2 linked regions of the Archaeoglobus fulgidus DSM 4304 genome follow. The protein of the gene in region 1 binds, or shares a complex with, the protein of each later gene. Links are inferred from orthologs where the notes say so. Each region holds a gene or a part of one and is shown on either strand. Other genes may lie near its edges. The genes, in order: AF_RS09515 and rpl12p.

Region 1 (3,289 bases):
CCTTGAGCCGAAGTACGTGCCGCACAACCACGGAAGGCATGCCAACGTCCCATTTGCGAAGCAGAAGGTGTTCATTGTCGAGAGGCTGATAAACAAGGTCATGAGGAAGGGCCACAACACGGGGAAGAAGATTCTCGCCTACAACATAGTTAAGGAGGCTTTCGAGATTATTGAGAAGAAGACAAAGAAGAATCCCATTCAGGTTCTCGTTGATGCGATTATCAATGCAGGGCCGAGGGAAGAGGTTGTAAGGCTGAAGTACGGTGGTATTGCCGTTCCCAAGGCCGTTGACACCTCAAGCTCAAGGAGAGTTGATATAGCTCTCAGAAACATTGCAGAGGGTGCGAGGAGGGCTGCATTTAAATCAAAGAGAAGCATCGCTCAGTGTTTGGCGGATGAGATTATTGCTGCCGCAAACAACGAGAGCAGGAGTTTTGCAGTGGCGAAGAAAGAGGAAGTTGAGAGAGTCGCCAAGTCAGCGAGGTGATTTTAATGGCCAGAGCGAAGAAAGTCGACAAGATTAAGGAGTTAATGTGGAAACCGAAGTTCATAAGAAACATTGGAATTGTCGCTCACATCGACCATGGAAAAACAACGTTGAGCGACAACCTTCTTGCCGGAGCCGGAATGATCAGCGAGGAGCTTGCGGGACAGCAGCTCTATCTCGACTTCGATGAGCAGGAGCAGGAGAGGGGAATTACCATAAATGCTGCGAACGTTTCTATGGTTCACGAGTACGAGGGGCAGGACTACCTCATCAACCTCATTGACACTCCCGGACATGTGGACTTCGGAGGAGACGTTACGAGGGCGATGAGAGCTGTTGATGGTGTCATCGTTGTTGTTGATGCTGTTGAGGGTGTAATGCCGCAAACTGAGACAGTTCTTAGGCAGGCTTTGAAGGAGAACGTCAAGCCGGTTCTCTTCGTCAACAAGGTTGACAGGCTTATCAAGGAGCTTGAGCTAACGCCGCAGCAGATGCAGGAGAGGCTTATTAAAGTAATTACTGAAGTCAACAAGCTCATCAAGGCAATGAGGCCCGACAAGTACTCGGAATGGAAGATTGACGTTGCCAACGGAAGCGCAGCTTTCGGCTCAGCGCTCTACAACTGGGCTGTAAGTGTGCCATCTCAGAAGAAGACCGGAATAGGTTTTAAGGAAGTTTACGAGCACATTAAAGAGGGCAAGGTTAAGGAGCTCGCCAAGAAGAGCCCCCTTTATCAGGTTGTCCTCGACATGGTCATAAGGCACCTTCCCTCCCCAATTGAGGCTCAGAAGGAGAGAATAGCCGTTATCTGGAAGGGAGACATTAACAGCGAAGTGGGCAAGGCGATGGTAAACTGCGACCCCAAAGGGCCGGTTGCGTTGATGATTACCAAAATCGTTGTCGAGCCGCAGGCAGGCGAGATTGCGGTTGGGAGGCTTTACAGCGGAACAATAAGGCCGGGAATGGAGCTTTACATAGTCGACAGAAAGGCAAAGAACAGAATCCAGACGGTCGGTCTCTACATGGGGCCGAGGAGGGTTGAGGTTGATGAAATCCCCGCGGGAAACATTGTTGCGGTGATTGGCTTGAAGGATGCTGTTGCAGGTTCAACCTGCACAACGGTTGAAAATCTAACGCCCTTCGAGAGCATCAAGCACTACAGCGAGCCCGTTGTTACGATGGCCATTGAGGCCAAGAACCCGAGGGACCTGCCGAAGCTCATTGAGGTGCTTAGAAAGCTCGCGAAGGAAGACCCAACGCTTCACATCACGCTTAATGAGGAGACGGGAGAGCACCTCATAAGCGGTATGGGAGAGCTTCATCTCGAAGTCAAGGTTGAGAAGATCAGAAGGGACTACAAGCTTGATGTTATCACCTCCCCGCCAATTGTCGTCTTCAGGGAGACTGTTACCGGCACCTCCCCTGTTGTGGAGGGCAAGTCGCCGAACAAGCACAACAGGTTCTACATTGTTGTCGAACCCTTGCCGGAGAAGGTAATTCAGATGTTCAAAGAGGGCGTAGTTGACATGAAAATGGACAAGAAAGAGAGAAGGAGACTTCTCCAAGAAGCTGGACTCACAAGCGAAGAAGCTGCCGGAGCGGAGGAGTACTACGAAGGGAATCTCTTCTGCGACGTCACGAAGGGTATTCAGTACCTCAATGAGACTATGGAGCTGATTCTTGAGGGATTCAGAGAGGCGATGAGAGCGGGGCCAATTGCAAGGGAGCCGTGCATGGGCATAAAGGTAAAGCTGGTTGACTGTAAGCTCCACGAGGATGCTGTTCACAGGGGGCCAGCACAGGTAATTCCAGCGGTGAGGTCGGCAATCTTTGCCGCAATACTGCAGGCAAAGCCAGCGCTACTCGAACCGTACCAGAAGATATTCATTACAGTCCCGCAGGACATGATGGGTGCTGTGACGAGAGAAATCCAGGGTAGAAGAGGCCAGATACTCGAAATGAAAACCGAAGGAGACATGGTAACGATAATCGCAAAGGCACCGGTTAAAGAGATGTTCGGATTTGCCGGGGCTATAAGAGGGGCTACTTCAGGAAAGGCCATCTGGAGCACAGAGCACGCGGGATTCGAACTCGTCCCACAGAACCTCTTCCAGGAATTCGTAATGGAGGTCAGGAAGAGAAAAGGACTGAAACTTGAAATGCCAAAGCCCGAAGATTTTGTTGGGCTCTAATTTTTTCTTTTAACACATGCAGGAACTTGAGCCCGTTGACAGGTTTAACTTTGCCTGTTATCCCGGCATAAAGTGCTTTAACGAGTGCTGTAAGAATCTAAACCTCGCTTTAACACCCTACGACGTTCTCAGAATGGCGAGGGGGCTGAAGATTACAACAACGGAGTTCCTCGAAAAGTACACGTCAAGACATGTGGGGATGGCAACCGGGCTTCCCGTTGTCGTGCTGAGGATGGTGGATGAAAGGTGTCCCTTTGTGACCGAAAGAGGATGCAGCATCTACGCCCATCGCCCCACACCGTGCAGACTCTACCCCCTCGCAAGGGTCAGAGTTGGCGAAGAAATCCAGTACTACCTGCTGAGAGAGGATTTCTGCCTTGGGCATGCGGAAGAAAGAGAGTGGAGCCCGGAAAAGTGGGTTGAGGATCAGGGAGCGATGGAGTACAACAGCATGAACGACCTATTCTTCGAGCTGGTTTCGGCAAAAAACAGATCGGGAAGGACGCTGAGTGAAAGTGAAATCGAAGAAATATACAAAGCCTGCTTCGACGTTGACAGGTTCAAGAGCGAAACGGAGATTGAGGACGACATAGAAGCGCTGAAAGAAGGA
Region 2 (3,239 bases), 360 kb from region 1 along the record:
GATGCCCGAAATCGGTAGAAAGCTCGGCCCTGTTTTGGGGCCGAGGGGCAAGATTCCGCAGCCGATTCCCCCGCTCGCTGACCCAAAGCCCTTCATTGACAGACTGAGAAACTCTGTGAAGATAAGGACGAGAGATAAGACAACTTTCCACGCACCCATCGGCAGCGAGAACATGGACGTCGAGAAGATAGCGGAGAATGCTATGGAAATTTTAAAAGTCGTGGAAAACAAGTATGAGAATCCCACGCAGGTTGTCAAGTCAGTGTATGTGAAGAAAACAATGGGTCCTGCAGTGAGGGTGGTGTAAATGGCCGCAGTTAGAGGCTCTCCTCCAGAGTATAAGGTTAGGGCTGTCGAGGAAATCAAGAGGATGATTTCGTCAAAGCCAGTTGTGGCTATAGTAAGCTTCAGAAACGTACCTGCTGGCCAGATGCAAAAAATAAGGAGGGAGTTTAGGGGTAAAGCCGAGATAAAGGTCGTTAAGAACACCCTTCTTGAAAGGGCGCTTGATGCCCTCGGAGGGGACTACCTCAAGCTTAAAGATTATCTGGGAGACCAGATTGCCATAATTACTGCGGACGAAAATCCTTTCAGGCTTTTCAGAATGATTGAGGATACTAAGGTTCCCTCTCCGCTCAAGCCGAATCAGGTTTCTCCTGTCGATGTCGTCGTCAACGAGGGGCCAACGCCAATACCTCCCGGCCCGCTGATGGCTGAGCTTCAGATGGCAGGATTGCCCGTTGCCATTGAGAAGGGCAAAGTTGTCGTTAAGGCCACCACAACCGTCGTAAAGGCCGGAGAGGTCGTTAGGCCGGAAGTTGCCAGAGCGTTAGAAAGGCTCGACATTAAGCCAATCAAAATAGGGCTTGATGTTAAGGCAATGCTTGATTCCGGAGTCATTCTCACACCTGAGACGCTGGCCATAGATACTGAGAAGGTGCTTGAAGACTTCCAGAGAGCGTACCAGATGGCGCTCAACCTTGCCGTTAACTCCGCTTACGTCACTGAAGAGACTGCCGAGATACTCATAATGAAGGCTGTGATGGATGCCAGAAACCTTGCAATCAACGCAGGAATCTTCGAGAAGGGAGTGATGGAAGACATACTTATGAAGGCCCATGCGGAGATGCTCTCCCTCGCATCACTGCTACCAGACGAGGCCTTGGACGAGGAGCTCAAGTCAATGCTTTCCGGAATCGCAGAAGCTGCGGCTCAGGCTACTCCGTCAGTAGAGGAAAGGGAAGAGGAAGAAAAACCTGAAGAGGAGGAAGAAGAAGAGGAGAAGGAAGAGGAGGCAATTGAAGGTTTAGGTGCATTATTTGGTTAAAAGGAGGTGTTGAGAATGGAGTATGTGTATGCGGCTCTCCTGCTGCACTCCGCTGGTAAGGAGATAACCGAGGACAACGTAAAGGCAGTTCTTGAAGCTGCGGGCGTGGAAGTGGATGAGGCCAGAGTCAAGGCCCTTGTTGCCGCGCTTGAGGGTGTGAACATCGACGAGGCCATCCAGAAGGCAGCAATGCCGATGGCAGTGGCAGCAGCGCCAGCAGCTGCAGCGGCAGCACCGGCGGAGGAAGCGAAAGAAGAGGCCAAAGAGGAGGAAGAGGAGGAAGAGGAAGTCAAGGAAGAAGAGGCCATCGAGGGGCTCGGAGCCCTCTTTGGTTAATTTTTTGTAAAAATTTAAAATTTTTAGATATATTTCTTTTCTGCGATTTTCATTTTTCCCTCATCCCAACATTGCATCAACATCTTAACTTCGTTCCCATTTAGGGGCTTGCAGACATCACATGTTTGAGAAAATATTGTTCTGATGGAAGTTCGATAGAAAAGTATATATATACCTAATACTAAATTTTGTATCGAAAAGAGATAGGAGGTGTGTTGGATGGCTGAGTTGCCGATGGCACCGGTTGACAGATTGATTAGGAAGGCTGGGGCTGAGAGAGTAAGTGCAGATGCAGTGGAAAAGATGGTCGAAGTGCTTGAGGACTACGCAATTACCGTTGCTAAGAAAGCTGTGGAAATTGCGAAGCACTCTGGCAGAAAGACCGTCACTGCGGACGACATTAAGCTCGCTCTCTCGATGTAAAAATTTTAAATTTACCTTAAATTTTTTAGACGACTTCAAAAGCGTTTTCGAAGATTTCCTGATGCTCGTGGGGCTTGACCAGAAATTCTAGCTTTTCTATGGTGTAAACGAGGTCGTACATGTCCCCCTTAACATCCAGCACGTTTTTGGGTTTCGCAAACCTTATTTCTGGAGCATCATCGTAGTTCCTGTTTCTGACCCACTCCCCGTTGATGTAGTAGTAGCAAGCGCCCCTCCTCTTCGTGTAGGGTTCGTAGATGGAGCTGAAGTTCCTGCACACCCAGTTTGCGGTGATTAAATCGCTCTCAGTCGGGTTAATGGTCACGTGACCGTAGTTTGGTGGAATTATTACTGTGTCCCACTTCTTCCCCTCAACGACTATCACATCCTCGATTTTTCCGTTTGAAGGCTTTTGCAGTATGAAAAGGGCCTCTCCCTCAAGCACCTGGTAAACTTCAGGATAGGTAAAGCCCCTTACAACTTCCGGATGATAGTGGCCGTAAGTTTTAATGCTCTCTCCACCTATGTTGTTTGGCGGTATAACCGTGTAGTCGTATCTCAGCCCTGCATTTCTGATAATCTCCGCCTCCTCGTCTGTTTTGAAGGAATCCCTGAACATGTAGTAAGCGTCAAAATCTTCCTTAAGTGCTTCGGGAAAAGCAAGAACGGGTTTTAAATCAGAGGCTTTTCTAACCTCTGACTGAAAAACCTTCTTTCCGAAAACAAACTCCATGATTAAAAAAAGAGCCGGATGTATTTAAAGCTTGTTCAGAAAGGTATTATAGCAGGTTGTGTGAAGAATTAACATGAAATACAGATTCATAGACCACACCGCAGACATAGCCTTCGAGGTTTACGGTTCAAACTTGAGGGAGTTATTCGAGAATGCTGCTCTCGCCTTTTATGATGCTTTTGTTGACACATCAGGAATTGGAATAGAAAGGGAAGTTGGGGTTGAGTGCGAGGGGGAGGATGTGGAGATCACGCTTTACAGATGGCTGAACGAGCTGCTCTACCTCTTTGACACCGAATTCTTCGCCGCAAAGGATGTGGAGGTTGAGGTTGAGGAGGGTGATGGGGTCAAGGCGTCGGGAAAGCTCAGGGGAGGGAGGTTCAGCGCCGAAATGGTCAAGGTTGAGCCCAAGGCGATAAC

The links.
Region 2: the proteins of AF_RS09515 (region 1) and rpl12p are in contact, whole or in part, in a crystal structure (PDB 5H7L), measured with the Pyrococcus horikoshii proteins. The link is inferred for Archaeoglobus fulgidus DSM 4304 from one-to-one orthologs. Residues at the interface, in WP_048053510.1 of Pyrococcus horikoshii: Pro161, Met164, Met165, Phe168, Ser169, Ile172, Val195, Glu196, Phe202, Leu211, Ser212, Val213, Met216, Lys222, Phe223, Asn224; in WP_010886059.1 of Pyrococcus horikoshii: Leu100, Ala101, Gly102, Leu103, Ser104, Ala105, Leu106, Phe107, Gly108.

What each region holds. Positions count from the first base shown.
Region 1 is NC_000917.1:1,704,992-1,708,280, forward strand. What follows is about bases 114-3,085. They hold AF_RS09515 (elongation factor EF-2), read left to right. Parts: upstream 114-492; coding sequence 493-2,679; downstream 2,680-3,085. Other genes in these bases: rpsG (30S ribosomal protein S7), read left to right, coding at 114-487; AF_RS09520 (YkgJ family cysteine cluster protein), read left to right, coding at 2,696-3,085. Also shown: more of rpsG, read left to right, coding at 1-113; more of AF_RS09520, read left to right, coding at 3,086-3,289. UniProt on the Methanocaldococcus jannaschii protein: Catalyzes the GTP-dependent ribosomal translocation step during translation elongation.
Region 2 is NC_000917.1:1,348,342-1,351,580, forward strand. Bases 81-3,002 are described here. They hold rpl12p (50S ribosomal protein P1), read left to right. Parts: upstream 81-1,342; coding sequence 1,343-1,663; downstream 1,664-3,002. Other genes in these bases: AF_RS07510 (50S ribosomal protein L1), read left to right, coding at 81-307; AF_RS07515 (50S ribosomal protein L10), read left to right, coding at 308-1,327; AF_RS07525 (histone family protein), read left to right, coding at 1,883-2,086; AF_RS07530 (glucose-6-phosphate isomerase family protein), read right to left, coding at 2,112-2,819; AF_RS07535 (archease), read left to right, coding at 2,893-3,002. In the rest of the region: more of AF_RS07510, read left to right, coding at 1-80; more of AF_RS07535, read left to right, coding at 3,003-3,239. UniProt on the Methanocaldococcus jannaschii protein: Forms part of the ribosomal stalk, playing a central role in the interaction of the ribosome with GTP-bound translation factors.